DNA from 4 places in the Rhodococcus sp. RS1C4 genome. Region 2 is predicted to be linked to each of the others. Evidence: predicted binding sites of a transcription regulator. Region 2 holds the regulator's gene; each other region holds the start of a gene.
The links. The regulator LexA, encoded in region 2, represses DNA repair genes until DNA is damaged. The targets are predictions, from matches to a motif close to CGAACANNTGTTCG.

Region 1 (7,280 bases), on a different contig from region 2:
CGCGCAGCGCATTCCCGGTGACGAGTTGATCGCGGAAGTCTCCTACGCCGTCGACGCGTACCTCAGCCCGGCTGGTCCGTGAGACCCTCCGGCAGTTCGGCCCCCTCCGGCAGTTCGGCGCTGAACGGCGCTCGACGTGAACACGATCTCGAAAAGCTCTGGGACGGTCATGTTGTCGACGTTCTGGTCGTGGGTGGCGGCGTCACCGGTGCAGGCGTTGCACTCGACGCGGCGTCGCGCGGGCTGAGCGTTGCTCTCGTCGAGAAGCACGATCTGGCGTTCGGGACGAGCCGGTGGAGTTCCAAACTGGTCCACGGCGGCCTGCGGTATCTAGCGTCGGGCCACGTCGGGATCGCCCACGAGAGTGCGGTGGAGCGCGGGATCCTGATGACCCGTACAGCGCCGCATCTGGTTCGGCGCCTCCCGACGATCATTCCGTTGCACGAGTCGGTCTCTCGGGTCGATGCCGTCGTGATCAGGGCTGGGCAGGCCGCAGGAGATGCACTCAGAGCGGCCGCCGGGACGCCCGCGGCGTTGCTGCCACGCGCAGATCTGATCGGAGCAGGCAGCGTGGTCGACGCCGCGCCCACTGTTCGGCGTCGCGGACTGCGCGGCGGCGCACGATCCTGGGACGGGCAGTTGGTCGACGACGCCCGACTCGTCGTGGCCGTTGCGCGTACAGCCGCGTCGTACGGGGCCTCCGTCCTGACCGGACTCGGCGCATCCGACGTGGACCGAACGTCGGCTCGGATCACCGATACCGAGTCCGGAGAGAGTACTCGCATCAGGGCGCGGATCGTCGTCAACTCCGCAGGGGTGTGGGCTGGTGAGATCGACTCCCGAATCACCCTGCGTCCCAGCCGCGGGACGCACCTGGTCTTCGACGATTCGACGTTCGGCGGGCTGAACTGTTCGCTCACCATCCCGATACCCGGTGAGCGCAACCGCTTCGTGTTCGCACTTCCAGCGCCGCTCGGCCGCGTGTACGTCGGATTGACCGACGAGGCGACCTCGGGCCCGGTACCGGATGTCCCCGTCGCCTCGGACACGGAGGTGGACTTCCTGCTCGCAGTTCTCGGCACCGTCGTCGACCCGGCGCCGACGCGCGCCGACGTCATCGGATCCTTCGCCGGGCTGCGTCCGCTGCTGGCCTCGGGTGACGGCGCTTCGGCCGACCTGTCCCGTCGGCACGCCGTGCTCGACGACGGTGCCGGACCCGTCGGTGTGGTCGGCGGCAAGCTGACGACGTACCGGTTGATGGCCGAGCAGGCCGTCGACGTGGTGGCGACGGCTCTCGGTGAGACGCTCGGACCTTCGCGCACGGCATCGATTCCGCTCGTGGGGGCCGCGACGCAGCAGACCCTCGATGCCATCGACGCCCCGGTGTCCGTGGTCCGGCGGTTCGGTGCCGACGCCATGCTCGTTCGAGCGCTCGCGGACCGGATGCCTGGTGGGTGGGCACCGGTAGCGGAGGGGATCGACATCTGTGAGGCGGAGTTGGCCTTCTCGGTGCAGTACGAGGGTGCTCGGTCCGTGGGCGATCTCCTCGACCGACGCACGAGGATCGGGCTGGTGGACGTCGATCGGGCGCGAGCCGTGGACTCCGCGGAGCGAGCGCTCGAGAAGTTCCTGCACACGCGTCGGTGAACATCTGTGGCACGCTGAACCCGTGCGCGTAGCGGTAGTGGCAGGCCCCGACCCAGGCCATGCTTTTCCTGCGATAGCTCTGTGCCTGAAGTTCGTCGAGGCGGGGGACGAGCCGGTGTTGTTCACCGGTTCCAGGTGGATCGACGGTGCGCGGGCAGCCGGAGTGGACACCCGGTTGCTCGAGGGTCTCGCTCCGCGGCCCGAGGACGACGACATGGACGCGGGCCAGCGAATTCACTCGCGCGCCGCATTCGTCGCGACGGAGTTTCTTCCGGATCTTCGGTCTGTATCGGCCGATCTCGTCGTCTCCGACATACTGACTGCCGGAGGCGGTATGGCGGCCGAGAAACTCGGTGTTCCCTGGGTGGAGCTCTCACCTCACCCGCTGTACTCGCCGTCGAAAGGGTTGCCGCCCATCGGAAGTGGTCTCGCGTGTGGCGTCGGATTCCGCGGTAGGCTTCGCGATCGGATGATGCGCGCCGCGACCGGACGGTCGATCGCACAAGGCCGAGCGCAGCGCAGTGCGGCTCGGGTCGGTATCGGACTTCCCGCGGAGGATCCGGGGCCAAAGGCCAGACTGATCGCCACGATCCCCGCTCTCGAAGTCCCGAGGCCGGATTGGCCGTCGGAGGCGCATGTCGTGGGCCCTTTGCACTGGGAGCCGACCAACGAGGTTCTCGAACCTCCGCCCGGCGACGGTCCGGTCGTGATGGTGGCGCCGTCGACGGCGTTCACCGGAGCGGTGGGAATGCTCGAGATGACGTTGGAAGGAATGCAGGGCAGCGGTACTCGCGTGGTGGCGTCGATACTCGACGACCCTCCGTCGTCGTTGCCGACGTGGGCCGTAGCTGGTCTCGGGCGTCAGGACGCGCTGTTGCGCGCAGCCGACGTCGTGGTGTGCGGTAGTGGGCACGGTCTCCTGTCGAAGGCTCTGATCCACGGTGTTCCGGTGGTCGCGGTCCCGGGCGGCGGGGATCAATGGGAGCTGGCCAACCGCGCCGAGCGTCAGGGAAGCGCCATCGTGGTTCGTCCGCCGACCCCGGAGTCGATCGGATCCGCCGTGCGGGCAGTGTTGGAGGGCCCGTCCTACGCCCGCGCTGCTGCTGACGCTGCGGCAGGCGCGCACGACGTCGACGATGCGGTCGAGGTGTGCCGCGCTGCTCTCGCCTGACACGGTTTCGGTACGGTTGTGCGGTGCGATTGACTGAATTCCGTGAACTGCTCGTCGAGGAGTTCGGCCAGATTCGGGGTGACTCGATCCTGGTCGATCACGTCATCACCGGAATCGACGGGCTCACCGGCGCCGAGGCGATAGAGGCCGGGGTCGATCCGCGTGAGGTCTGGCGCGCTTTGTGCAAGGAGTTCGACGTGCCGCGTAGTCGCTGGTGACAATTCTCGGCCTTTCCGCGTGTCGGATGACGCAATCGAACACGTGTTCGCCTATGCTGGGTGTCATTCGGTTGGGCTCGTCGAGTGCGGCTGGATCGAACGTGTCGGTGGGTGGCTCTACGGTTACCGACAACACGCTGAACTACGAACCACGCTGACAGACCGCACCGATACAGACCACACGGATACAGACCACTCAAGGAGATCACGATGCCTGCATACGATCGCGACAAAGCGCTCGATCTCGCACTAGCGCAGATCGACAAGAACTTCGGCAAGGGATCGGTGATGCGGCTCGGTGACGAGGTTCGTCAGCCGATCGCCGTCATTCCCACCGGGTCGATCGCCCTGGACGTAGCGCTCGGTATCGGTGGACTGCCGCGTGGCCGAGTCGTCGAGATCTACGGCCCGGAGTCCTCGGGTAAGACCACCGTTGCACTGCACGCAGTTGCCAACGCGCAGCGCAACGGCGGTATCGCCGCGTTCATCGACGCCGAGCACGCGCTGGACCCGGACTACGCACAGAAACTGGGCGTCGACACCGACGCACTGTTGGTCTCGCAGCCGGACACCGGTGAGCAGGCGCTCGAAATCGCGGACATGCTGATCCGCTCGGGTGCGCTCGACATTCTGGTCATCGACTCGGTCGCTGCGCTCGTGCCGCGCGCCGAGATCGAAGGCGAAATGGGAGACAGTCACGTCGGTCTCCAGGCTCGCCTCATGAGCCAGGCGCTGCGAAAGATGACCGGTGCGCTCAGCAATTCCGGCACCACGGCCATCTTCATCAACCAGTTGCGCGAGAAGATCGGCGTCATGTTCGGTTCCCCGGAGACAACCACCGGCGGTAAGGCACTCAAGTTCTACTCGTCCGTTCGCCTCGATGTTCGCCGTATCGAGACGTTGAAGGACGGCACCGACGCAGTCGGCAACCGCACACGTGTGAAGATCGTGAAGAACAAGGTTGCGCCTCCGTTCAAGCAGGCAGAGTTCGACATTCTGTACGGCAAGGGCATCAGCCGTGAAGGCTCGCTCATCGACATGGGCGTCGAGCACGGGTTCATTCGCAAGTCGGGCTCCTGGTTCACCTACGACGGCGATCAGCTCGGGCAGGGCAAGGAAAATGCTCGTAAGTTCATGCTCGAGAACCCGGACATCCGCGACGAAATCGAGAAGAAGATCATGGAGAAGCTGCAGATCGGGGCCGACGTCACGGCCACCGACGAAGCCGCGCCCGTCGAGTTCTAAGTCTGGGTAGTTGTCGGTGGATTCAGGCGAAGGTGGTGGCACCGAAGCGCAGGCGCAGGATGTCTGCCTTCGGCTGCTGACCGACCGAGCACGCAGCAGACATGAACTCGAAACGCGTTTGGCGAAGAAGGGATTCACCCCCGCTGTCGCAACGGCAGTGCTGGACAGGCTGACCACAGCAAAATTGGTCGACGATGCAGCGTTCGCGGAGCAGTGGGTGCATTCCCGGCACACGTATTCCGGCAAAGGCAAACACGTCCTGAGTCGGGAACTGCGCACCAAGGGCGTCAGCGACGACCTCGCTCGCATCGCACTCGATCAGATCGATGTCGAAGACGAGCGCGAGCGCGCCAGTGAACTGGTACGGAAGAAGTGTCGGACCATGTCTCTCCCGGAGCCGGGGAGTCCCGATGCGCGGTCCGAGCGAGACAAGGTGGTGCGCAGACTCGTTGGAATGCTTGCGCGTCGCGGCTACTCGCAGGGAATGGCATTTGCGGTCGTGAAGGAACAGCTCGACCGTCTGGGAGCCGAAACCGAAGACTTCGACGGTGATGATCTCGGGTGATCGTCCACCCGTGACCAGCGCATCCCGTCGAACACACGAGGCCCGCAACACCGATGGTGTTGCGGGCCTCGTCTTGTATCCGATCGACGCGAGGTCAGGCGGCGCCTGCGGGTCCTCCGCCGAAGTCGGCCGCCGGTACGACGGTACCGCCGGTCTTACGCTTCTTCTGTCGCATCCGACCCTCGACCACGGTCGCGAGCTTCGTCAGCAAGGAGTTGATCACGATCATGATGATCGCGACGATGATCAGCGACGGTAGGTAGTTGCCGTAGAACGCACCGACCTGCTGGCCGGCACGGACGACCTCGACGTATCCGATCAGGTAGCCGAGAGCCGAGTCCTTCAATGCCACGACCATCTGGGAGATGATCGCGGGCAGCATCGCGGTGACGGCCTGCGGCAGCAGAATCAAACTCATGACCTGGCCCTTGCGCATGCCGAGGGCGGACGCCGCTTCGGTTTGACCCTTCGGCAGCGAGTTGACGCCTGCACGAACGATTTCCGCGATGACGGATCCGTTGTAGAGGGTCAGGCCCGTGACCACGGCGGCCAGTGCCAGGTACTTGACCTTGAAGACTTCGTACTCGGCGTAGACCGCATACAGAAAGATCATCAGGATCAGCACGGGAACGGCGCGGAACAACTCGACGATGACGCCGCTGATCACGCGTACCGAGCGGTGATCGGAGAGCCGCCCGATGCCGAGAACCGCACCGAGAATCAGCGCCAACACGATCGACAGCGCTGCGGCTACGAGCGTCCCTTGGATGCCCGGTAACAGGTAGGTCGTCCACGTGGTGGATTCGAGGAACGGGTCCCACTTGTCCGCGGTGAGCTGACCTTTGGAATCGAGCGCGAGATAGATCAGGTAGGCGATGCCCAGCGAGACCAGTAGGACGACACCGGACAGAATTCGGTACCGGAGTTTGGCCTTGGGGCCGGGAACATCGTAGAGAACGGCTACGGCGTCACTCATCACTTCACCGCCAATCGCTTGCTGAGGTAGCCGAACAGCAGTCCGGTCGGGAGCGTCAGGACGACGAACCCGAGGGCGAAGATTCCACCGACGACGAAGATGGCGGCCTCGTTCTCGATCATCGTCTTCATCAACAACGACGCCTCTGCGACACCGATGACCGACGCGATGGTGGTGTTCTTGGTCAACGCGATCAACACGCTGCCCAGCGGGCCGATCACCGCACGAAATGCCTGGGGTAGCACGATGATCGTGATGTTCTGGGTGAAGGTCATGCCGAGGGAACGGCCGGCTTCGGCTTGTCCGACCGGGACGGTGTTGATACCGGACCGGAGCGACTCCGCGACGAACGACGCAGTGTAGATGCTCAAACCGAGCACAGCCAGGCGGAAGTTGTTGTCCACGAGAAACGTCGGCGAATCCTGCGGAGCCAGGGCGACGCCCATGGTCTGGTACAGACCGAACGACGTGAACAGGATGATCAGCGTCAAAGGAGTGTTGCGGAAGACGGTGACGTAACCGGTCGCGATGGCACGCGCGATAGGAATCGGAGACACGCGCATCGCGGCGATGATCGTGCCGAGGATCAAGGCGCCGATCGCGGACAGAACCGTCAGTTTGATCGTCATGATGAACGCGTCGACGAGTTGATCGCCGTACTTGCTCAATAGGTTCAAGGCAGGGGTGTCCAATCGGCTGGAGCGGACTCACCTGCGGGTGCACCCGAACGATCGGATGCCCCCGCAGGTAGGTGGTGCGTCAGTAGCGGTCGACGGTGGGCGCGGCCGGAAGCGTGTACCCCGACGCACCGACGGTGTCGTTGAACGCCTGCTCCCATGCGCCGCTCGAGATCATCTCTTCGATGGCGTCGTTGATCTGATTACGGCCTTCGGTGTCGTCCTTGGCCAAGCCGATGCCGTAGTTCTCCGTCGTGAACGGCTCGCCGACGACCTTCAACTCACCCGGGTACTGGGCGGCGTAACCGGCGAGGATGATGTCGTCGGTGGTGACGGCATCGATCGCACCGTTGCGCAGACCCTCGACGCACGCGGAGTAGGTGTCGTAGTTCTGCAGCTGAACGCCGGGGTACTCGTCGGCGATGTTCTGTGCGGGGGTGGATCCGGACACCGAGCACAGACGCTTGCCCTCGAGCGATGCCGGACCGGTGATGTCGGTGTTGGCGTCCGTGACGAGCAGTGACTGTCCTGCAACGAAGTACGGTCCGGCGAAACCGACCTTCTCCTTGCGAGTATCGGTGATCGAATACGTGGCGACGACGTAGTCGACCTCGCCGTTCTGGATCAGCGTCTCGCGCTGAGCGGACGGGGCTTCCTTGAACTCGATGTTCTCCTCGGACACACCGAGCTGACCGGCAACGTACTTGGCGACCTCGACGTCGAAGCCGCTGAAAGTGCCGTCGGGGTTGCGCAGGCCGAGACCCGGCTGGTCGTACTTGAT
Region 2 (7,280 bases):
CGGGTTCACCCTGCACAACGACGTCGTCGCGCCCTACTTGATCGAGCTCACCAACGACGAGCAGAAACAGCGCTGGCTCCCCGGATTCTGCTCAGGCGAACTCATCACCGCGATCGCCATGACCGAGCCCGGTACCGGCAGTGATCTGCAGGGAATCAAGACCCGCGCAGTTCGCGACGGGGACGAGTGGGTCCTGAACGGATCCAAGACCTTCATCACCAACGGCATCAACGCCGACCTCGTCATCGTCGTCGCGTGTACCGACCCGGAGAAGGGTGCGCAGGGCTTCAGCCTGCTGGTCGTCGAACGCGACATGCCAGGCTTCGAACGCGGACGCAACCTCGACAAGATCGGCATGAAAGCCCAGGACACCGCCGAGCTCAGCTTCACCGACGTTCGAGTCCCCGCAGCCAACCTCCTCGGCGAAGAAGGCATGGGCTTCATCTACCTGATGCAGAACCTGCCGCAGGAGCGCCTGTCGATCGCCGTCGTCGCAGCCGCAGCCATGGAATCCGCGCTGGACATGACCATCCAGTACTGCCGGGACCGCAAAGCGTTCGGCAAGTCCATCGGCAAATTCCAGAACACCCGCTTCGTGCTCGCCGAACTGGCCACGGAAACGACCGCGACACGCATCATGGTCGACAAGTTCATCGAACTCCTCAACGCCGGCACGCTCACCGTGCAGGAAGCCGCCATGGCGAAATGGTGGACAACCGAGAACCAGGTCAAGCTGATCGACAGATGCCTACAGCTGCACGGCGGCTACGGATACATGAAGGAATACCCGATCGCCAAGGCCTACATGGATTCTCGTGTGCAGACCATCTACGGTGGCACCACGGAAATCATGAAGGAGATCATCGGCCGAGGACTGGACCTCTGACCCCGTCGTAACCCCGAGAGCGCGCCGCCGCACCCCCCCTGAACGGAGCGAACGTGACGTTCGGTCACATCAAGTGACCGAACGTCACGTTCGCTCCATGTCGGTACCGGGTGGTGGAACGAGCGCTGTTCAGAGCTTGCGCATCACGGTGACGACCTTGCCCAGGATCGCTGCGTCGTTGCCGGGGATGGGCTCGAACAAGGGGTTGTGCGGCATCAACCAGACATCACCCTTGGTTCGTTTGAACGTCTTGACGGTTGCTTCGCCCTCGATCATGGCCGCGACGATGTCGCCGTTGTCCGCGACGCTCTGCTGACGCACGACAACCCAGTCTCCGTCGCAGATCGCGGCATCGATCATGGATTCGCCGACGACTTTCAGCAGGAACAGGGACCCCTGGCCCACCAGTTCGCGGGGGAGCGGGAACACGTCTTCGACGGCTTCCTCGGCGAGGATGGGTCCACCCGCGGCGATTCGTCCGAGAACGGGTACGAAAGTCGGCGTGGGCAGCTGGTCCTCGGACGGAGCAGAACCGTCGGCGACTGCAGCCGCGTGATCCGCTTGCACCTCGTCGAGCCCCCGCACATCGACGGCCCGAGGACGATTGGCGTCTCGGCGGAGGAAGCCCTTGCGCTCGAGCGTGCGCAGCTGGTGTGCCACGGACGATGTGGACGTGAGCCCGACGGCATCGCCGATCTCGCGGATGCTCGGTGGATATCCCCGCTCGGTGACCGACGCCCGGATCACCTCGAGCACCTTGCGCTGACGCTCGGTGAGTCCGGCGTTGATATCCGTTCCCTCGCCCTCGAACGCCTTCGCCGTCGGCACGGCAGCAGGCTTGCCCGCCGCAGCCTTGCCGGCCGCACTTTTCGTCGCCGCGGTTTTCGGCGCAGCGGGCTTCCCAGCAGTCTTACCGTTCGACCCCGTGCCATTCGACCCCGTGCCATTCGACCCAGTAGAGGTCTCGTCTTTCATTCGTGCGTCCTCCTGCGTGATGCGTGCGTGTGCCGGAACTCGAACGTGCTCGAAGACCAGAACGCGTGGGATGGATGTGACGTGTGGTTTCTGACACGAACTTAGCCCGTAATCGCTGTTGGATCAAACATCTGTTCGATCCGTGTCGCGTTTTCTACTGACTTTGTCGGAGGTGCGTGATAGAACTTTCGAACAAGCGTTCATCGAACGCCTGATCGAATAGCGTTCGAATCCACGTCTCGTTCGACACCGGAGGTTCCGATGAGCATCACCACCGAGCGGCCCGTCCGTACGGAGCAGCACCAGCAGACTCGCCGTGCTGTCAGTACCCGTCAGACTGCGTCGCAGCGTCGTGCGGCGATGCAACGTCGGCGTCGTGTCGGCGCGTCCGCGGTGCGCGGCGGCCAGCACGACCGGCGGGCCGAGGGGTGCGCGGACCAGGCGCATCGTAGCCAGCGCATCACCGTGCTCGGCGCGGTGGCGGGAGTGGTGGGGACCGCACTGGTGCTGTTGGCGCTCGTCGGAATGGCGAACCTGCGCGCATCGTCGCTCGAATCGGTTTCTGCGCCCTCTGTTGCCACGGTCCAGGTCCAGAGCGACACGGTATCGGGCGACACGGTCTCGAACGGCACGGTCGTCAGCAGCACAGTAGGTCCGTAGCGCTGTGTTGTGTCTGCCTCGTCTGTCAGGGGACGGAGCCGGTTCGGTTCCGCTCCGAGTATCCTCGAAGCCTGCGCCTCCTGTGTGCCGTTCGGGGGTGCGTGACGGCTACGACGGAGGCTCAACCATGCATTGCCCGTTCTGCAGGCACCCCGACTCGCGCGTGGTGGATTCGCGGGAAGCAGACGAGGGCCAGGCTATTCGTCGTCGTCGTTCGTGCCCGGAATGTGGACGTCGGTTCACCACGGTGGAGACGGCGGTGCTGGCGGTGGTGAAGCGCAGTGGGGTGACGGAGCCCTTCTCTCGGGAAAAGGTAGTCAAGGGTGTGCGACGCGCATGCCAGGGCCGCGATGTCGACAACGATGCGTTGAATCTTCTGTCGCAGCAGGTCGAGGACGCGGTTCGAGCGTCGGGATCGGCCGAGATCCCCAGCCACGAGGTCGGTCTGGCCATTCTCGGCCCCCTGCGTGACCTCGACGAGGTCGCGTACCTGAGGTTTGCGTCGGTGTACCGCTCGTTCAGCTCAGCCGAGGATTTCGAAAAGGAAATCCTCGATCTTCGTGCGCACCGGCAGGCTGCGGCGGTCGACTGACGCTCGCCGGGTCACGATCGTGCCGCGACCTCCATGGCCCGCACGAGACGCTTCTCCGACACCGGATAGGCCGTGCGGATGCTCTGCGCGAACAGGCCGACTCGCAGTTCTTCGATCATCCAGAACACATCCTGCACCGCTGAAGTGTGGTGCTTGGTCTCCGGTAGCGAGCGGAGCATCCTGTCGTATGCCTCGTACACGCGGTCGAGGACGTCCATCCCTGCATCGTCACGTCCGGCACTGCTCGGCAGAGATTTCAGGCGTGCCGTCGCGGCGTCGAGATAGCGCGGGATATGGACGAGGCGCGTCGATCCGAACTCGAACACGAAACCGTCGAACACCAGTGAGGACAGCTGTTCTCGTACATCGTCGGCCGCGTCGCCCTGTAGAGGATCCAGTACGGAACGCAGTTCCAGTGCTGCGGTGAGAATCGTCCGGACCAGTCCGAGTATCTCGCTGGTTCGTCGAGCGGTGTCGGCACCGACCTCGGCGGCGAGAGCCGCGAACTTCTCGGGAGACCGGACAGGACCTCCGTGCGCGGTCATCGACTCGTCGACAGCAGTTTTCCTGCAGTCGTCGAGCAGGCTTTCGACGCTGCCGTAGGGGTTCTGGCCGAGGGCCAGTCGTTCACGCGTCGGGATGCCGGCAAGCAACGCCTTCGTGCCTCGTGGTGCCGACTCCAGAAGAAGTGCGCGCGTCCCTTCCCGCATCGCGGCGCGCTGAGCAGCTGGGGTGCTGAGAACACGGACGGCCACGCCGCCGTCCTCCCGGATGAGGGCGGGATATCCGGTCACCGTCTGTCCCGCGACCGATGTGGAGACCGTTGCGTCCAAGGTTCCCAGTGTCGACGACGTCCATGCCAGGGTCGCCGGTCGCTCGGCTGCACCCACCGCGCTCGCGACTTCACGATCGACGCGGGGCGCCAGTGCTTTTCGCAGTGCAACCAGGTCCTTGTTCGATCCGAGCGTCTTGCCGTCGGTGTCGACCGCGACGAACGTCATCCTCAGATGTGCGGGCAGAGAACCCAGATCGACATCGTCCGGGTCGATGCGTGTGGACCCCAGCCGCGAGAGTTCACGAGCCAGTGCTGTCACGATCGGCTCCGAGCGCGGTTTCATCGACGCCAGAGCGGCAGAGGCGAAGTCGGGTGCAGGAACGACGGTGCGCCGTTGGGCCTTGGGGAGAAGTTTGATCAAGGCCGTGACCAGTTCTGCGCGCATACCGGGCACGAGCCAGTCGAACCCAACCGGCTGGACCTGTGCGAGAAGTGCGATCGGGATCCTGGCCGTGACACCGTCGGCTTCGGACCCCGGTTCGAACTGATAGGTGAGGGGGAAGAGGATCTCTCCCTGTCGCCACGCATCGGGGTAATCACCGCCGAGAACCGACGCCGCGTCAGCATTCACCACCGTCTCGGTGGTGAAGTCGAGAAGATCGGGTGTACTCCGGCGAGTTTTCTTCCACCAGGTGTCGAAGTGACGAGCGGACACGGCCTCCGCGCCGATCCGTGCGTCGTAGAAGTCGAACAGTGCATCGTCGTCGACGACGATGTCGCGGCGGCGGGCCTTGTTCTCCAACTCGCCTACGTCGTCCAGCAACTCACGGTTCCTGTGGAAGAACGGGTGCTCAGTCTTCCACTCGCCTTGTACGAGTGCGTGCCGGATGAACAGCTCGCGTGACGCCTCCGGGTCGACGGTGTGATAGTTGACGGGCCTGCCCGCGACCAGTGGGATGCCGTAGAGGGTGACGCGCTCGTAGGCCATTGCGGATTGGCGTTTGGTGGACCAGTGCGGTTCCGAGTACGTGCGCTTGACCAGATGCGGTGCGAGCCTCTCGGCCCACTCCGGTTCGATTCGCGCTGCCATTCGGCCCCACAACCGTCCGGTCTCCACGAGTTCGGCTGCCATCACCCAGCGCGGAGGGTTCTTGAACAGTCCACTGCCGGGGAACACCGCGAAGTGAGTGCCGCGCGCACCGAGGAATTCTCGTTTGTCACCCTCGCGAAGGCCGATGTGCGACAGCAGACCCGAGAGTAGAGACTGGTGCAGAGCTGTCGGGGTCGACGGCGAATCGGGGATGCTCCACCCCATCCCTCGGGTGATCTGCCGCAGTTGACCGTGCAGGTCCTGCCATTCCCTGATGCGCAGGTAGTGCAGGAACTCGGCGCGGCACATTCTGCGGAACTGGTTGGAGGACAGATCGGTTCGCCGGTCCCGAAGGTACTTCCACAACTCGACGTACGCCAGGAAGTCCGAATTGGGGACGGCGAAGCGCGCATGCTGTTCGTCGGCGGCCTGCTGGTGTTCGGTGGGACGCTCCCGTACGTCCTGGATGGACAATGCCGACACGACGACGAGAGCATCGGCGAGTGCCCCGGTGTTGTTGGCTTCCACCAACATCCGACCCATTCGAGGATCCACGGGCAGAGCCGCGAGCTCGCGCCCGATGGGCGTGAGCTCCGATTCGCCGGTTCCGCTGGACGGTTTCAGCGCACCGAGCTCCTCGAGCAGGCCGATTCCGTCGCGAATGCTGCGGGGGTCGGGCGCTTCGACGAACGGGAACTCCTGGATCTTCCCCAGACCGAGGGACGTCATCTGCAGGATGACCGACGCCAGGTTGGTCCGCAGGATCTCCGGCTCGGTGAACTGGGGACGGGACTCGAAGTCGTCCTCCGAATAGAGCCGGATGCAGATTCCGTCGGCGACGCGTCCACACCGGCCTGCCCGCTGCCTGGCGGACGCCTGGGAGATGGGCTCGATCGGCAGCCGTTGGACTTTGGTCCGTAGTGAATAGCGGGAGATGCGTGCTGTTCCAGGGTCCACCACGTACCGGATGCCCGGAACCGTCAACGACGTCTCCGCGACGTTGGTGGACAACACGACTCGTCGGCCCGTGTGCGGGGTGAACACTCGATGCTGCTCGGCCGCCGACAGGCGCGCATACAGTGGCACTATCTCGGTTCCGCGGAACTGTCTCTCGCGCAGCGCATCCGCGGTGTCACGAATCTCGCGCTCGCCGGAGAGGAACACCAGGATGTCGCCGTCGCCCTCGCCGATCAGCTCGGCGACGGCGTCGCACGTGGCGTCGACGGGATCGAGATCCACGGTGCTGTCGTCGACATCGATGGACAGCGGACGGTACCGCATCTCCACGGGGAACGTGCGGCCGGACACTTCGACGATGGGCGCCGCAACGCCGTCCCGTGCGAAGTGCTGGGCGAACCGTTCCGGGTCGATGGTGGCGGAGGTGATGATCACCTTCAGATCCGGGCGGCGGGGGAGGAGCTGAGCCAGATAGCCGAGGATGAAGTCGATGTTGAGGCTGCGTTCGTGTGCCTCGTCGATGATGAGCGTGTCGTACTGCCGCAGAAGACGGTCACGTTGGATCTCGGCCAGCAGAATGCCGTCCGTCATGAGCTTCACGAGCGTCGAATCCGACGACTGATCGGTGAACCGGACCTTGTAGCCCACCGACTCACCGATCGATTCGCCGACTTCCTCGGCGATGCGTTCGGCGACGGTCCGTGCTGCGAGACGACGAGGCTGCGTGTGCCCGATCGATCCTCTGATGCCGCGTCCCAGTTCCAAGCAGATCTTGGGTATCTGTGTCGTCTTGCCCGATCCCGTTTCACCGGCAACTATCACGACCTGGTTGTTCGCGATGGCGTCGGCGATGTCGTTCTTGCGGAGACTGACAGGCAGTGACTCGGGATACTCGATACGGGGCAGCGCCGCGCGCCGGTTCGCGACGACCGCTTCCGCCTTCGCGACCTCACGTTCGACGGTGTCGACGGCGTCGGGTGTGCGGGCGCGGTCGAGTCTGCGACGCAGCCGGTGTTCGTCCCGAATCGAGACGTCGGCCAATCTGGTCGACAGTGCGCGACGACGTTCTGCGGTGGATGAGGTAGACATGCTGGCACAAGGATAGTTGCTGCAGCGTCCGCGGTGTCGGCGCGGTACACACCGATGGGTCGTCGGCCTGTGCAAAGATCGGCTATGCCTACCGATTCCACGTCGATAGTAATCAGAATTGCGAGGGTCGGGTTCGCTCTTCTGACAGCCGCAGCCCTGGCGACGATTCTCGCGAAAGGTGTCGGGACCGAAGGTTTCTCGGTCGCGAACTATTTCAGTTACTTCACCGTCCTGAGCAACGTGCTGACCGTCGTGG
Region 3 (7,280 bases), on a different contig from region 2:
TGCCGTCGAAGTTGGTGTAGTCGGCGTACTTCGCCGCGATCTTCAGCGTGACCTTCTCGCCGCCGCCGGCGATCCACAGAGGGATGCCGCCTTCCTGGACCGGCTTGGGCCACACCCGAGCGCCATCGACCTGGAAGTACTTGCCGTCGAGCGTCGCCTCACCGGTTTCCCAGGCCTGCTTGAAGATCTGCACACCCTCCTCGAGTGCGCCAAGACGCTGCCCGGCGGGAGGGAAGCCGTATCCGTATGCCCGCCACTCGTGCTCGTACCAGCCGGCACCGATACCCATTTCGACGCGGCCGGCCGAGATCAGATCCACCGTCGCCGCAACTTTCGCCAGATACGCGGGATTGCGGTACGCCATCGACGTGCACATCTGCCCCAGACGGATGCGCGACGTCGTCGCCGCGAACGCGGACATCAGAGTCCAGGCCTCGTGCGTCGCCTCGTCCGTCGGCTCGGGGACGGTATGGAAATGGTCGTACACCCACAATGATTCCCACGGTCCGGCGTCGGCGGCGGATGCGAGGTTCCGCATCACGTCCCACTGCGCCGCAGGATCGATACCGACCAGGTCGAGTCGCCAGCCTTGAGGAATGAAGAGTCCGAATCGCATGACCGGAATCCTACCGATCCAGTAGGAATCACACTCCTCGACCGACACCGCCGATGACGGACGACCACGATGCCCGAAATGTGACACCAGCTACGCTGCAGGAATGTCCGCGGAGTATCAGAGCCGAACCGTCGAGCGCCTACGCCCGTTCGGATCCACCATCTTCGCCGAAATGACGGCGCTCGCCGTGTCCACCGGTGCCGTCAACCTCGGCCAGGGTTTCCCCGACACCGACGGACCCGCGTCGATGCTCGACGCCGCGAGGGGCGCCATCGCCGACGGCTTCAACCAATACTCACCCGGGCCGGGGTTGCCCGTTCTGCGCGACGCCGTCGTCGCGGACAGACAGCGCCGTCTGGGCATCGAGTACGACCCGGCAACGGAAGTGCTGATCACCGTCGGCGCCACCGAAGGCATCGCAGCCACCATTCTCGGACTGGTCGAACCCGGCGAAGAGGTTCTGCTCATCGAGCCGTACTACGACTCCTACGCAGCTGCCATCGCACTGGCCGGGGCACGACGCAAGGCCGTCTCGCTGGTCCCGGACGGCAACGGATTCGCGCTCGACACCGATGCCCTGGCCGCAGCGATCGGCCCGAACACGAAACTCCTCGTGGTCAACACACCGCACAACCCCACCGGGACCGTGCTCACACACGCCGAGCTGACGCGGATCGCCGACATCGCCTGTGAGCACGACCTTCTGGTCCTGACCGACGAGGTCTACGAACGACTGACCTTCGACTCCCCCGACTCGTCCGGTCGATCGGCGAGATCCACCCACGTATCACTCGCGTCTCTCCCTGGAATGTTCCAGCGCACGGTCACCGTGTCCAGTGCGGCAAAGACCTTCAACGCCACCGGCTGGAAAACCGGCTGGGCCTTGGGACCACGTGAGCTCATCGATGCAGTACGCGCGGCCAAACAGTTCATGACCTTCGTCGGCGGAACTCCGTTCCAGCCTGCCGTCGCGCATGCGTTGAATCACGAGGACGCGTGGGTGGAGAATCTACGTATGTCCCTGCAGGCCAAACGAGATGTACTGTCCTCCGCGCTCGCCGACGCCGGTCTCGACGTGAAGGCAAGCGACGGAACCTATTTCGTGTGCGCGGACATCTCGTCGGTGGGCGGAGTCGACGCCCTGCAGTTCTGCCGAACCCTGCCGGAGAGAATCGGAGTCGCGGCCGTTCCGGTCAGCGCCTTCGTCGACGATCCGACGCCCGCCTCCGGCCCGAGCAACTGGACGACGCTCGTACGGTTCGCTTTCTGCAAGAAGGACGACGTGCTCGCCGACGCCGCCTCCAGGCTACTCACGCTGTGATCCCATGAGTGCCCGTACGATTCCTGCCGAGTTCATCGCCAAGGCTGTCGTGCTCGCCGAGAGCGGTGGCGTCGACCTGTCCTACCCCATGACCATCGCCGGAATCGACCGGTCTTCGCTGCACGATCCGAGCAACCGGCTGACCGCCGAGCAGGTCACCCTGTTCACCCAGGCGGCATGGCAGGTCACCGGTGACGAACTGTTCGGACTTGCGTCGACGCCGATGCGGCGCGGAAGTTTTCGGGTCATCTGTCTGACGCTGATCCACTGTCCCGACCTTTCCGCCGCACTCAACCGCATGTCCGAGACGACCCGTGTTCTGTCGGGAATGCCCCCGATGCTGATCACCGGCGACGACGGGGCGACGCGGCTGACCATCCCGCCCGCCGACAACAGCCACCTACCCGAGCATGCGAGGGCTGCTGCCGGCAGATTGCTCACCGACTTCCGGATGGTTCTGGTGCACCGCTTCGCTGCATGGCTCATCGGAGGACGAGTCAAACTGCATTCCGTCGAACTCCCCTACGACCTCGACGATCCGTCCACGGGGAAGCTCTACGACCGAATGTTCGGTACGAGAGTCACTTTCGGAGCGGACGTAGCCGCTCTGGAGTTCGACAACTCCGCGATGCGAGCACCCATCGTGCAAACGGAGGACACTCTCGCCGAGTATCTCCGCGAATCCCCCAACCTCCTGTTCACGGCCCGCGACTACGACAGCACTGCATCCGCCCAAGTCCGACGTGCACTCGAACTCGGCCTGCAGGGTCAAGCACCCGGCACCGACGACATCGCGGACATGTTGTCCGTCAGCACCGCCCATCTACGTCGACTCCTGCGGCAAGAAGGCACGTCCGTCAACCAGATTCGTGAGGAAGTCCTACGAGACGCCGCCGTCTCCGGTCTGAGCCGCGGCGACTCGGTGGACGACATCTCCAACAGACTGGGCTTTTCCGAACCGTCCGCATTCCGCCGAGCCTTCAAGCGCTGGACAGGACAGACCCCCGGTGCCTACCGCTGACACCCCGTCCCGGTCAGGACACGCAGAACTCGTTTCCCTCGGGATCGGTCATGGTGATCCACGTGCTCGGACCGACCTGACCGCGGTGCGAGACCGAGGCCCCGGCGTCGACCAGCTTCTGGGCGATGGCCTCGCGTTCGTCGCCGACCCTGATGTCGAAGTGAAGACGGTTCTTGACCGTCTTCGGCTCGGGCACGAGTTGGAAGAGAACACGCGGGGTTCCAGGAGTGTCCGGATCGAAGATCGCCGCGCCGATCTTCCAGACCAGGTCGCCCTCGAACACCACGGTGTCTTCCTGCCTGGCGTGACCCGCCGCGATCAGGCCCTCGATGAACGCACCATCGGTGGGTTCGACGACCCACCCGAGCGCGGATGCCCACCATTTCGCCTGCTCATGAGGTTTCCCACTGTCCACCGTGACCTGAAATTCGTATCCCATGTGCACACGATAGGCCGATGCACCGACACGCATACGTCGGTCAGTCGACGTTCTCCGCAGCAGCGTTCAACGCAGACACAATATCGTCCAGGACGACGGGAATGGTCAGCACGGTGAGTCCACCGAACGCGAAGTTCTTTTCCACCGAGAAGCTTTCGGTCGAAGCGGTTCGTCCATCGGCGACGACGGGAAGCTCGGCGATGACCGGTTCCGCCAGGAACGCGGCCAGGGACGGCTTGTCGTACGCGACGACGAAGAGGACGTCCGATGCGATCGCCGACGCCTTCTCGTAACTGAGGTCGAAGTACACGGCCTCGGCGTCGTCGGTGGGATCGGACTGCTGAATCGACTCCTCGTTGACCAGACCGAGTTGCTCGAGGAACTCCACGCGCACGTCGTCGTCCTTGCTCACCGAGAACACACCGGGCTCGTTCGGCAGGGCGACCGTGATCGACTTGTCCTTCAGCGCGGGGTATTTCGCCGCGACCTCCGCGATGTTCTTCTCCGTATCCGCGACGACCGCGGCCGCTTCGTCCTGCTTGCCCAGGGCCTCGCCTGCAATCGTCACCTGCTCTTGCCACGACGCGGTCCACTGTCGCTCCGGATACGCGACGACGGGCGCGACCTCGGACAGCGCGTCGAACTCGGCCTGGCTCATGCCGGAGTAGGGCGCGAAGATCAGGTCGGGTTCGGCCAGGGCGAACTGTTCGATCGGGGCTTGGCCGGTGCCGTCTCCAGCCAACAATGTGGGAGTCGCGGCGCCGAGTTCACCGAGAGCGGTTCGATCCCACGGCAGCACGCCCTCGGCGTCGGCGCCGTAGCTTTCACCGACGAATGCCGGCATTGCGACCGGCACCACGCCCAAGGCCAGTAGAGCATCCTGGTTGGACCAACCCCAGGTGGCAACGCGAGTCGGGGCCGAGTCGATGGTGGCGCTTCCGAGAGCGGAGTCGATGGTGACAGGAAACGAACCCGCCGCCGCGGCCGACCCGGTCGCTGCGGACGTCTCGGTGTCGGCCGCAGAGTCACCGGAGTCGGTACTGCATCCGACCAGCGCCGTTGCCATCGAAGCAGCAACGAGGAACGCGGTGATACGACGCGTCGGCGACCCTATGTACATCGACAGAACCCTCCGAGAGTTGGTTTAGGTTCACTAAAGTAGCACGCTGGGAAGGGTCGCCTAACCTCGTAACCGCCACCCCTTAGTATGAGTGGAACATACGTTCGAATGCAGCTACGCTGGCGTGATGAGCGTGGAACTTCAGGGCTCGCTGTTCACCGACGACGAGGAGCGGTTCGGTCCTCTCGGATCGACCGTGAGCAGGCGGGCACTGTCGAACGGCGCATGGGTGGACGTGAGGCCGGGATGGGCAGGCTCGATCGATCTGTTCGACCGCCTCGTCGACGCGGTGGACTGGCGGTCGGAGCGGCGTCGGATGTACGACCGCGTGGTCGACGTGCCTCGCCTGGTCCGGTTCTATTCGGAATCCGAGCCGTGGCCGGATCCGGCGTTGGACGAAGCCAAGAACGCACTCGACGCACACTACGGCCGGGAACTGGGCGAGACGTTCGCGACGGCCGGATTGTGTTATTACAGAGACGGATCCGACAGTGTGGCGTGGCACGGCGACAACATCGGCCGCAGCGCCACCGAGGACACGATGGTCGCCATCGTCTCGCTCGGCGCCACCAGGCAACTGATGCTGCGCCCCCGTGGAGGCGGCACATCACTGAAATTCACACTGGGACATGGCGATCTGATCGTCATGGGCGGCTCGTGTCAGCGCACCTGGGAGCACGCCGTCCCCAAGAGCACCCGCGCGACCGGACCACGCATCAGCGTGCAGTTCCGGCCGCGCGGTGTCCGCTAACCGCGGCGAGTCTCGACGGCGGCAGCCAACACATCGAGTTGTGCTGCAGTGGTGTCCCAATCGAGGCACGCGTCGGTGATGGACTGGCCGTAGGTCAGGTCCTCCTTGCGTCCGAGCGTCAGATCCTGACGGCCTGCGACGAGGAAGCTCTCGAGCATGACACCGACGATGCCGTGCTCACCCTCGCCGAGGCGTCGGGCAACGTCGGTGACCACGTCGACCTGCTTGTTGTGGTCCTTGCGGCTGTTGCCGTGACTGGCGTCGATGACGACGCGCTCGGGTAGCGACGACTTCCGCAGACGCGCGACCGTGTCGGCGACGGATTCTGCGTCGTAGTTCGGTCCGTCGGTGCCGCCGCGCAGGATGACGTGGCAGTCCGGGTTGCCGGTGGTGCGAATCAACGCGGCCTGGCCGTCCAGATCGGTACCGGGGAACACATGGCTCGAGGCGGCAGCACGGGTACCGTCGACCGCGACCTGGATGTCGCCTTCCGTCGAATTCTTGATCCCGACGGGCATCGACAGAGCGCTGCACAGCTGGCGATGCACCTGGCTGGCTGCGGTGCGAGCACCGATGGCGCCGTAGCTGACCAGGTCCGCAATGTACTGCGGCGTGATCGGGTCGAGGAATTCGCACCCGACCGGCAGTCCGAGAGCGGAAATGTCCACCAGCAGCTGACGCCCCACGCGCAGACCGGAATTGATGTCGAACGAGCCGTCGAGGTGCGGATCGTTGATCAGGCCCTTCCAGCCCAGCGTCGTACGCGGCTTCTCGAAGTACACGCGCATGACGATGTGCAACCGATCGCCCAGCTCGGACACCTTCTCGGCGAGTTTGCGTGCGTACTCCATCGCGGCCTCGGTGTCGTGCACCGAGCACGGCCCGACCACCACGATGAGACGGTCGTCCGCGCCGTTCAGGATGTCGACCACACCGGCGCGGCCGCGACGAACCGTCGACGACACCGCGTCGTCGGCGGCGTGCTCACGTCGCAGCAACGACGGCGCCACCAGCGGGCTGATGCTGATGGTGCGCTGATCGTCCAACGACGTATCGGTAGGGGTGACAGCTGTAGTCATGAGAAATCCTTTTCGATTCTCAGACCGGCCCTCGGAGAGCTCCACGCACGCTTCGAGCCGGTCTGCATCCGGCTCGTGGGGTGGGGTCTCAGCGCATGGCGTCGCTGGCTGACCCACCCGGGGCCGGCCTGCTAAACCAGAAATACGTGCGCTGCATGGAACAGACGGTAGCACGCCTCTCCACGGGGGCGGGCGCGGCACCTGCGCTCATGCGTGCAGTCGGTTCGCCCAGCGGTCGCGAGGAGCCCCGAAGACCACGGACGGCGACGCAAGAGGGAACCCGGTGATGTTCCTCCTGCTCTCCAAAACCGATTCGATCCTCGCGGCACTGAATTCGGTTCCCGCCGAAAGGTTGTGGGTCGACCCGGATTGCGGGCTGAAGACGCGCGGAACCGTCGAGGTCGAGGCGTCGCTGCGCAATCTCGTCGAGGCGCCGCGCGCCGTTCGCTAATTCTGACCTCGATCCTCCGGTGAGCGGCGAAGCGCGTCGTTCACCTTCGCGAGGATCGGCATGGCGTCCTCCACTGCCCGACGCTCGGCAGCGGGGAGCTTCGCGATTTCGGCTGACAGCACCTCGATCCTGCGGTCGGCCCGGCGTTCGCGTCGGGCCGCCCGTTCGCCGTTCACCCGGAGCACGACGGCTCGGCCGTCGGCTGGGTCGGGGTGCCGGTCGATCAGGCCTTTGTCGACCAGTGTGCGCACCAGCGTGCTGACGGTGTTGGGGCGAAGTCGCAGTCTGGCGGCCACGTCACCGATCCGACTGTCCGGGAACGCCAGGATCGTTCGGACGACTTCGGCTTGTGCGAGCGGCAGCGTCTCGTCGGTACCGGAGGTGTCCAGGTGGAGCCGAAGAACGCGGCGTAGGTCGAATGCGACCTCGAGAAGGCCGCGGGCGACGTCGTCGGCGGGGTGGTTCATGCCACAGAACTATAT
Region 4 (7,280 bases), on a different contig from region 2:
ACGCGTCGTTGGTCATGAAGAACGTGAACGGAAGGGACAGAACGCCGGTGATGACGGCGAGGTACGGACCCATACCCGCCGGAATGACGTTGAGCAGCCACTCGGCCATGGCCTCGACCATGCCCGTTCCTTGGAACACGCCGGTGAGGATCGCTGCAGCGAGAACCATGGCGACGACGGACACGATCGACGACGAGTGCCGCGCGATGGCCTCGCCCTGCTCCTTGACCTTCGGGAAATTCACGGCGAGCGCGATCGACGCTGCGATCATGAAGAGCACCGGGATGGGGAGGATGTCCATGACCAGGACAACCAGCAATGCCACGGTCAGGGCAGCGTTGAACCACAACAACTTCGGACGCAGAGTATCGCGATTGGGATCGAGGCCGTCGATGAACTGACCGGCTCCGCCGTCGTGATCACTGCCCGTTCCGGCCGAGCCGCCGGTGTTCTTGGAGCCACCGGTGCCAGTGGAGCCGGTGCCGGTCGAGCCGCCTGCGTGAACGAGCTCGGATTCGTAGACCAACTTGCCGATTCGCTTGCGCTCCATCAGCCCGAGGTGCACCGAGAACAGCAGCACGATGACCAATCCGGCGATCAGCGAGGGCACCATCGGCACGAAGACCTCGGACGGCGAGATGCCGAGCGCAGACGCTGCCCGGACCGTGGGGCCGCCCCACGGGATGATGTTCATTGTTCCGTTGGCCAGACCGGCAACGACGGTCAGGATCACCGGGCTCACACCGAGTTTCAGGTACAGAGGCAGCATCGCGGAGGTGACGATGATGAATGTCGTCGACCCGTCACCGTCGAGGGACACGACCATCGCCAGAACGGCAGTACCGACGACGAGTTTCATCGGGTCGTTCCTGACGAGCTTCAGAATGCCCTTCACCAGTGGATCGAACAGGCCGACGTCGATCATGATCCCGAAGAAGATGATCGCGAAGAACAGCAGGGCAGCCGTCGGGGCGAGCGACTTGATGCCGTCGGTGATCATGTCGCCGATCCCGAGTCCCGCACCGGCCATGAGGCCGAACGCAACCGGCACCAACGTCAGCGCCACGACCGGGGTCGCGCGCTTGGTCAGGATCAGATACATGAAGACGGCAACCATGAGGAAGCCCAGTATCACGAGCATGGGTGTACTCCTTTGTGCGAGCAGGGTGAAACGTGGTGTCGGGTGAATCCGAACGTCAAGGGGTGACGGTCAGCGTCTCGTGGACGAATCGAGCTTGTTCGCCCAGGAACTCGGCGAAGTCGGAGCCGGTCAGTATCGAACTGCGCCAGCCGTTTCGGGTGAGGATGTCCTGCCATCGGCCGGACGTGTCGAGATCGCGGATGCGGTCGGTCCACGTCGTCGCCTGGTCCGGTGTGATGCCCGGCGGCGCGAGCAGGCCTCGCCAGTTGGCGAAGACGACGTCGACGCCGGCCTCACGTGCGGTCGGCGCGTCCACCACTGGCACCCGTTCGTCGGTGCTGATGGCAAGTGCCCGCACGGTTCCGGCGGAAATCTGGTCGAGATACTCGCTGACGCCGGTCGTCGCGACGTCGACGTCACCGGTCAGCAGAGCCGGAAGCAGTTGTCCGCCACCTTCGTACTGTCGATACTGCGACGCCGACGGGTCGACGCCGATGGCCCGAGCAAGAAGGATCCGGAACAGACCGTCGGGCCCACCCTCGGCGGAACCACCGGCAAAACTGAGCGCCGACGGATCGGCGCGCCACGCGTCGACCAGATCGTTCATCGTTCGAAGCGGCGAGTTCGCCGGAACCAGAACTACTTCCGGTTCCTCCAGCAACTTGGCGACGGGCGTGGCCTCGGACAACGAATTGTCGGACTCCGTCGTCTCCAGCGCGCCGATCAGACCGAGGCCCATGACCATCGCGAGATCGGGGTTACCGCGCTCGAGAGCCAACCGACCCAGGCCGACGATCCCACCCGATCCGGGCAGCACCACGACGTCGTAATCGGGGTCGGTGCTGCCGGGTGTTCCGCTACCCAGAGCTTGGGTGAGGTTCCGGGCCGTCAGGTCGTATCCGCCGCCGGCGTCGGACGGCACGACCAGTTGGACCCGAGGAGTGCCGTCTGCGCCGGCGAACACCGCAGGCTCGGAACTGCATGCGCCCACGAGAACGGCAACCGCGACGCACACGGCGCTGGTTGCTGATCGAACTCTCGTAGTAGGCACCATGGAAGTGAACAACACTTTGTGACTGCGGTCACCCTTGCGATCACAGTTTCTTTTGTGTCCATTGTGGTCGCGCCGAACTGCGCTCCACGCTCCTGGCCGCGCAGTAGGGTCTTTTGGTGCGCAGAACCACGCTGGCGGCCCAGTTGCTGAGGTTGCAGCTGCTGATCGTCGTGGTCGTTCTGGTCGCCATCGGCGGGTTGTCGCTCGCCCAGTCGTCCGCCGCGTTCCAACGGGACGCAGGCCGCCGCGCACAGTCGGCGGCGGAAACTCTCGCGGCGAACCCCGTCGTCCGTCAGCTGTTGCCGTCGGCCCAGCCTCGCATCCGAACCGGTCTGCAGAGCGCAGTCGAATCCGTACGCGCGGTCTCCGGCCTCGACTACGCGGCACTCTCGGGCGTCGACGGTGTGGTGGTGCTGTCCACCGTTCCCGAGCAAGTCGGGACGACCGTGCAGACCGGTGCGGACGGATCGAGGGTCGGGCTCACCGACACGGCGGCAGGCAAAGCGGTCGAAGCGCGGGTGCCGGTGCTCGACGACTCGGGAACACTGGTGGGAACGGCCGTCGTCGGCGACCGATATCCCTCGGCCGTGGACCGGTTCCTGCAATCGGCACCCAATCTGATCGTCTACCTGGCGGTCGCGTCGGTGCTGGGCGGGCTGGGTTCGGTACTGCTCGCGCGGAGAGTCAAGCGTCAGACCCTCGGCATGGAGGCCAGCGAGATCCTCGACCTCGTCGGGCAGCGTGAGGCGATGCTGCGGGGGCTCAAGGAAGGCGTCATCGCCCTCGACCCGAACGGCCGCGTCGTGCTGATGAGCGAAAGTGCGCACGAGTTGCTGCACATCGAATACGGAAGCAAGGGCGCAACCGTCGACGAGCTCGGGGTCACCGGTCGGCTTCGCGACGTCCTTCTCGGAACCGTGGAGACCTCCGACGAGATCGTGCTGGTCGGCGATCGAGTCCTGGTCCTGAACACAGTCCCCGTCGTCGCCGACGGCAAAGCGGTGGGAACGGTCACGACCTTCCGTGACCGCACCGAACTGACCGACGTCGAGGAGGAACTCGGAGTCACCAAGACCAGTTCGACGGCGCTGCGTGAACACATCCACGAATTCGACAACCAGCTGCACACCATTTCCGGACTGGTTCAACTGCACGAATACGACGAGGTGGTGCGCTACGTGGACGGCCTCACCGCGCGCCGCGAGGATGCGACGTCGGTGGTCACCGATTCCGTCGCCGACGTCAGTGTCGCTGCGCTCCTGATCGCGAAAATCGGTGCTGCCGCGCATCGTTCGGTGACCGTCGACATCGTCGAGGGGTCCGCTCTTCGATCGCACGGGGGAGCGTTGTCCCGAGATCTCTGCACTGTCCTCGGCAATCTCGTCGACAATGCCGTGGCGGCATCGAGTGGACGGGTACGGATCGCGTTGCACGAGAACAACGGTGACATCGTCGCCGAGGTATTCGACGACGGACCGGGCGTCGACGCGTCGGACACCACGAATATCTTCGAACAGGGCTGGAGCACCAAAGGGGCGGCATCGACCGGTCATGGCTTCGGTCTCGCGCTGGTCCGGCTCGCGTGCAGGCGTCGGGGCGGCGACGTGACCGTCGGAAAGGACGGCGAGTGGACGGTGTTCCGCGCGATGATGAAGGAGTGAGTGTGATTCGGGTTCTTGTCGTCGACGACGACTTCATGGTCGCCAAGGTGCATTCGGGGTTCGTCGGGAAGGTCGACGGCTTCGAGGTCTGCGGCGTCGCCCACACGTCCGAGTCCGCGATCGACGCAGTGTCCGCTCTCCGGCCGGACCTCGTGCTGCTCGACGTGCACCTGCCCGGTGCCAGCGGTCTGGACCTCATCGGGACGTTCCGAGAGTTGGTGCCGGACCTCGACATTCTCGTCATCACCAGCGAACGAGAAGTCGCGTCCGTGCAGAAAGCGCTCCGGAGCGGCGTCGTGCATTACCTGATCAAGCCGTTCAAGTTCTCCGTGCTGCAGGCGCGGCTGGAGCAGTACCGAACCACGCGGCAAACCCTCGGGTCCTCGGCGGAGGCGGAACAGGCCGCCGTCGACAAAGCGTTCGGCATAACCGGTTCCGGCCAGGACCTTCCCAAGGGTCTGAGCCGCGTCACGCTGGATCTGGTCGAACTCAGACTTCGTGACGTCGAACGGCCGGTGTCGGCCACCGAGATGTCCGAGCGGTCGGGGATCTCCCGATCCAGCGCCCGGCGATACCTCGAGTACCTCGCGGGCATCGGACGCGTCGAGGTATCCCTGGACTACGGGAACGTCGGGCGGCCCGAAAGGCTCTATCTGCGTAAGTAGTCCATCACTCGACTGCCCGTCGGACAATGGCTGCGATCTTCTTCTCCGTCGCGTCGTCGAGCTCCGTCAGAAACCATCCCGACGGCATCAACAGGTCGTCTGCATCGTCCGGCGCGGACACGTTCGCCTTCTCCGACAACCCGAATGCAATGTACTTCTCTGCGATGAAGTGGCACAGAATCGGGCCCTTTCCCTTCGCGTATCCCGGCATTCCGTAGAACAATCGAGGTTGCAGCTCCGGTGCCGCAGCCAGAATCACCTCGTGCAGCCTGCGCCCCACGGAGTCGTACGGCGCGGGGTACGAGGCAATCTTCTCCAGTACTGCAGCGGTGGGGTCCTGTGTCGATTTCTTGGCCGGCATGCACGTCATCATTCCCCACTTCGGTAGTTTTTTCGTCCGTGTCGGACCCTCTCGGTATATTCGAAAGTATGTTCGATTCGGGGGTTTCGGCGGGATCGAGTACTGCGGGGTCGAGTACGGCGTGCGTGGCCGGATTGGCAGGCTACGCCGCAGTGTGCCGGGTACGGGAGAACATCGCCCGCGCCAGAACGGTGGAAGCGGTGTGCGAGATCGCCGACATCCGCCTCACCGACGCCGACACCACCACCACCGCCGCCGACAACACTGGTGGTGATCCGTTGACCGTTCTGGCGCAGGTGGTCACCGAGGTGGCGGTGACGCTGGGCCTGTCGCAGAGCGCCACGAGACCGTTGCTGACCGTCGGGCAAGAGCTGTCGCGGATGCCGCTCACGGCGCTGCGGTTCGTCTTCGGCGGCGTCGACTGGCCGCGGATCCAGGTGTTGACTGCCGTGTTGGGGAAGGCATCCGATGCCACCATCGCGGCTCTGGAATTCGAGGCTGTCGCTGCGGCGGAACGGTTGACGCCGCGGTCACTGCGACTGTGGTTGTGGCGACTGTGGTTCGCCCACGACCGGGACGAAGCCGCGGCCGCGCAGGAGAGCACGGTGCGCAGTAGCCGGGGGATGCGGGTGCGCCGCGACTGCGGCGGGGCATCGGTGCTCGAAGCGATCGTCACCGACCTCGAAGGCGCCGAAGTCGACGCATTGGTGACCGAGATCGCCGCAACGGTCTGCCAGCAAGACCCCAGATCGAGCACAGCGCTACGCGTCGATGGGTTGATGGCGTTGATCCACGGCGAACACGCCCTCGAATGCCACTGCGGCCGCGGTGAACGATGCCCGCTGGACGGTGCAGCAGACCGACCCGATCCTCGGCGGGGTCCGCTGGTGCAGATCCTCCTCGACGCCGAAACACTGCTCGGCTTACGCCAGAACCCCGCCGTACTGGCCGACGGAACCCCACTCGACCCGGAACTGGCCCGGCTCATCGCCACCGACGCCCACTGGCAAGGCCTGCTCACCGAACTCCACGACGTCCTCACCGCCCGAACACCACACACCCACCAACCCAGCCCAACCGAAACACAGACACAGGACGCGGACAAGACCGCTGCCGCGACGAATCAACGACAAGTACCGAGAAAAATGCTCTCGTCCCTACGGATTCGGGTGCCGCGCCTGATCCACCGCGGCCGGATCCGCCGAGCAGGAACCGTACCCACACCCACCAGCACACCCACCAACGGCAGAGGCATGCCCAACCACACCGGTCTGCCCAATAACACTGGTCTGCTCAGTGACACCGTTCGCGCGCAGATCACTGCGACGCTCTTGGCAGCGATCACCGCCGACCCCACCCTCGCTGCAGGACCCCACCCCGACGGCCACGGAGGCGACACCGAACCACCACCCGGCGCCCTGACCTACCGACCCACCACCGACCTCGCCGCCCGCGTACGCATGACATACCGCACCTGCACCCACCCCGGATGCGACGTCCCCTCCGCCGACTGCGAACTCGACCACATCGTCCCCTACGACCACCACGCCACCCACCGCGGCGGATGGACCATCGAGACCAACCTCCACCCCGTCTGCACCGCCCACCACAAACACAAAACCGCCAACGCAGCCACCGTCGCCTACCTCGCCGGCGGCATCATCCTCTGGACCCACACCACCGGCACCCGCACCCTCACCTTCCCCGAACTCGGATGCCCCACCACCGCACGCACCCGCCGACACCGACGCGGGCGACCCGTCCCCGAACCCGACACCACCACACCCACCTGGTGGGAACAACACATGTCCCCCGCCACACCCGAACCCACCACCGCAGACCTCCGACACGCACCCACCGACACCGCCCGCACCCGAATCCGACTCCTCCGCCGAAAACTACGACAACACAAAACCATCCAACACCTCCGCGAACGAAAGAAACCACCACCCTTCTGACGTCCGAGGACGTTAGGGTGACCTGCGGAAGGCCGCCACATGCAATTGACGTCGCAGGAGGACATCAACCGTCGGGGGCTGCGAGCACGGGACGCGATGGACCGCCGGCCGACGTTGCCGACACTGTGTGCGAACGGGGCTCGTGCGACTAAAGTGTCGGGATGTGAGGAGCGCAGACATCAACCCCACATTGCCCCTCGGCATCGATTTACTCTGGGCTGCAATTGTGTTGGCGTGCTTGTCGTTGACCATCGTTGCGTGGGTGTCCATCCTGGCTCGGCGGTGAACTCGTAGTCCAGCAGTCAGTGGCCCGCGCTGTACATGTAGAGCTGCGCACTTTCATCGTCCTGCGTCAGCACAATGGTCATCGAATCCATGCCGCCGGAGGCGGGATACCGTGTGGACAGAGCTCCAGACCGGCATACGAATCCCGCACCCGA

Region 1: a site for LexA is predicted at 3,073-3,086, ahead of recA (recombinase RecA). Genes of this name have one in related genera too.
Region 3: a site for LexA is predicted at 4,611-4,624, ahead of CH289_RS02640 (alpha-ketoglutarate-dependent dioxygenase AlkB). Genes of this name have one in related genera too.
Region 4: a site for LexA is predicted at 4,944-4,957, ahead of CH289_RS10465 (HNH endonuclease signature motif containing protein). Genes of this name have one in related genera too.

Annotation. Positions count from the first base shown of each region.
Region 1 is NZ_NOXZ01000048.1:3,221-10,500, reverse strand. It holds gene CH289_RS23895 (TetR/AcrR family transcriptional regulator) at 1-82, shown strand, start outside; gene CH289_RS23890 (glycerol-3-phosphate dehydrogenase/oxidase) at 79-1,647, shown strand; gene CH289_RS23885 (glycosyltransferase) at 1,670-2,818, shown strand; gene CH289_RS23880 (DUF3046 domain-containing protein) at 2,842-3,036, shown strand; gene recA (recombinase RecA) at 3,247-4,281, shown strand; gene CH289_RS23870 (regulatory protein RecX) at 4,298-4,846, shown strand; gene CH289_RS23865 (amino acid ABC transporter permease) at 4,941-5,822, opposite strand; gene CH289_RS23860 (amino acid ABC transporter permease) at 5,822-6,499, opposite strand; gene CH289_RS23855 (glutamate ABC transporter substrate-binding protein) at 6,582-7,280, opposite strand, start outside.
Region 2 is NZ_NOXZ01000047.1:40,781-48,060, reverse strand. It holds gene CH289_RS23775 (acyl-CoA dehydrogenase family protein) at 1-886, shown strand, start outside; gene lexA (transcriptional repressor LexA) at 1,016-1,714, opposite strand; gene CH289_RS23765 (hypothetical protein) at 2,123-2,521, shown strand; gene nrdR (transcriptional regulator NrdR) at 2,649-3,113, shown strand; gene hrpA (ATP-dependent RNA helicase HrpA) at 3,125-7,024, opposite strand; gene CH289_RS23750 (Pr6Pr family membrane protein) at 7,109-7,280, shown strand, end outside.
Region 3 is NZ_NOXZ01000008.1:19,432-26,711, forward strand. It holds gene CH289_RS02615 (LLM class F420-dependent oxidoreductase) at 1-616, opposite strand, end outside; gene CH289_RS02620 (pyridoxal phosphate-dependent aminotransferase) at 720-1,937, shown strand; gene CH289_RS02625 (AraC family transcriptional regulator) at 1,942-2,958, shown strand; gene CH289_RS02630 (VOC family protein) at 2,972-3,397, opposite strand; gene CH289_RS02635 (iron-siderophore ABC transporter substrate-binding protein) at 3,438-4,517, opposite strand; gene CH289_RS02640 (alpha-ketoglutarate-dependent dioxygenase AlkB) at 4,645-5,268, shown strand; gene CH289_RS02645 (3-deoxy-7-phosphoheptulonate synthase) at 5,265-6,347, opposite strand; partial or broken gene CH289_RS02650 (hypothetical protein) at 6,658-6,798, shown strand; gene CH289_RS02655 (MarR family winged helix-turn-helix transcriptional regulator) at 6,795-7,265, opposite strand.
Region 4 is NZ_NOXZ01000022.1:124,240-131,519, reverse strand. It holds gene CH289_RS10490 (CitMHS family transporter) at 1-1,141, opposite strand, end outside; gene CH289_RS10485 (Bug family tripartite tricarboxylate transporter substrate binding protein) at 1,197-2,192, opposite strand; gene CH289_RS10480 (sensor histidine kinase) at 2,312-3,856, shown strand; gene CH289_RS10475 (response regulator) at 3,859-4,521, shown strand; gene CH289_RS10470 (DUF1801 domain-containing protein) at 4,526-4,882, opposite strand; gene CH289_RS10465 (HNH endonuclease signature motif containing protein) at 5,008-6,840, shown strand.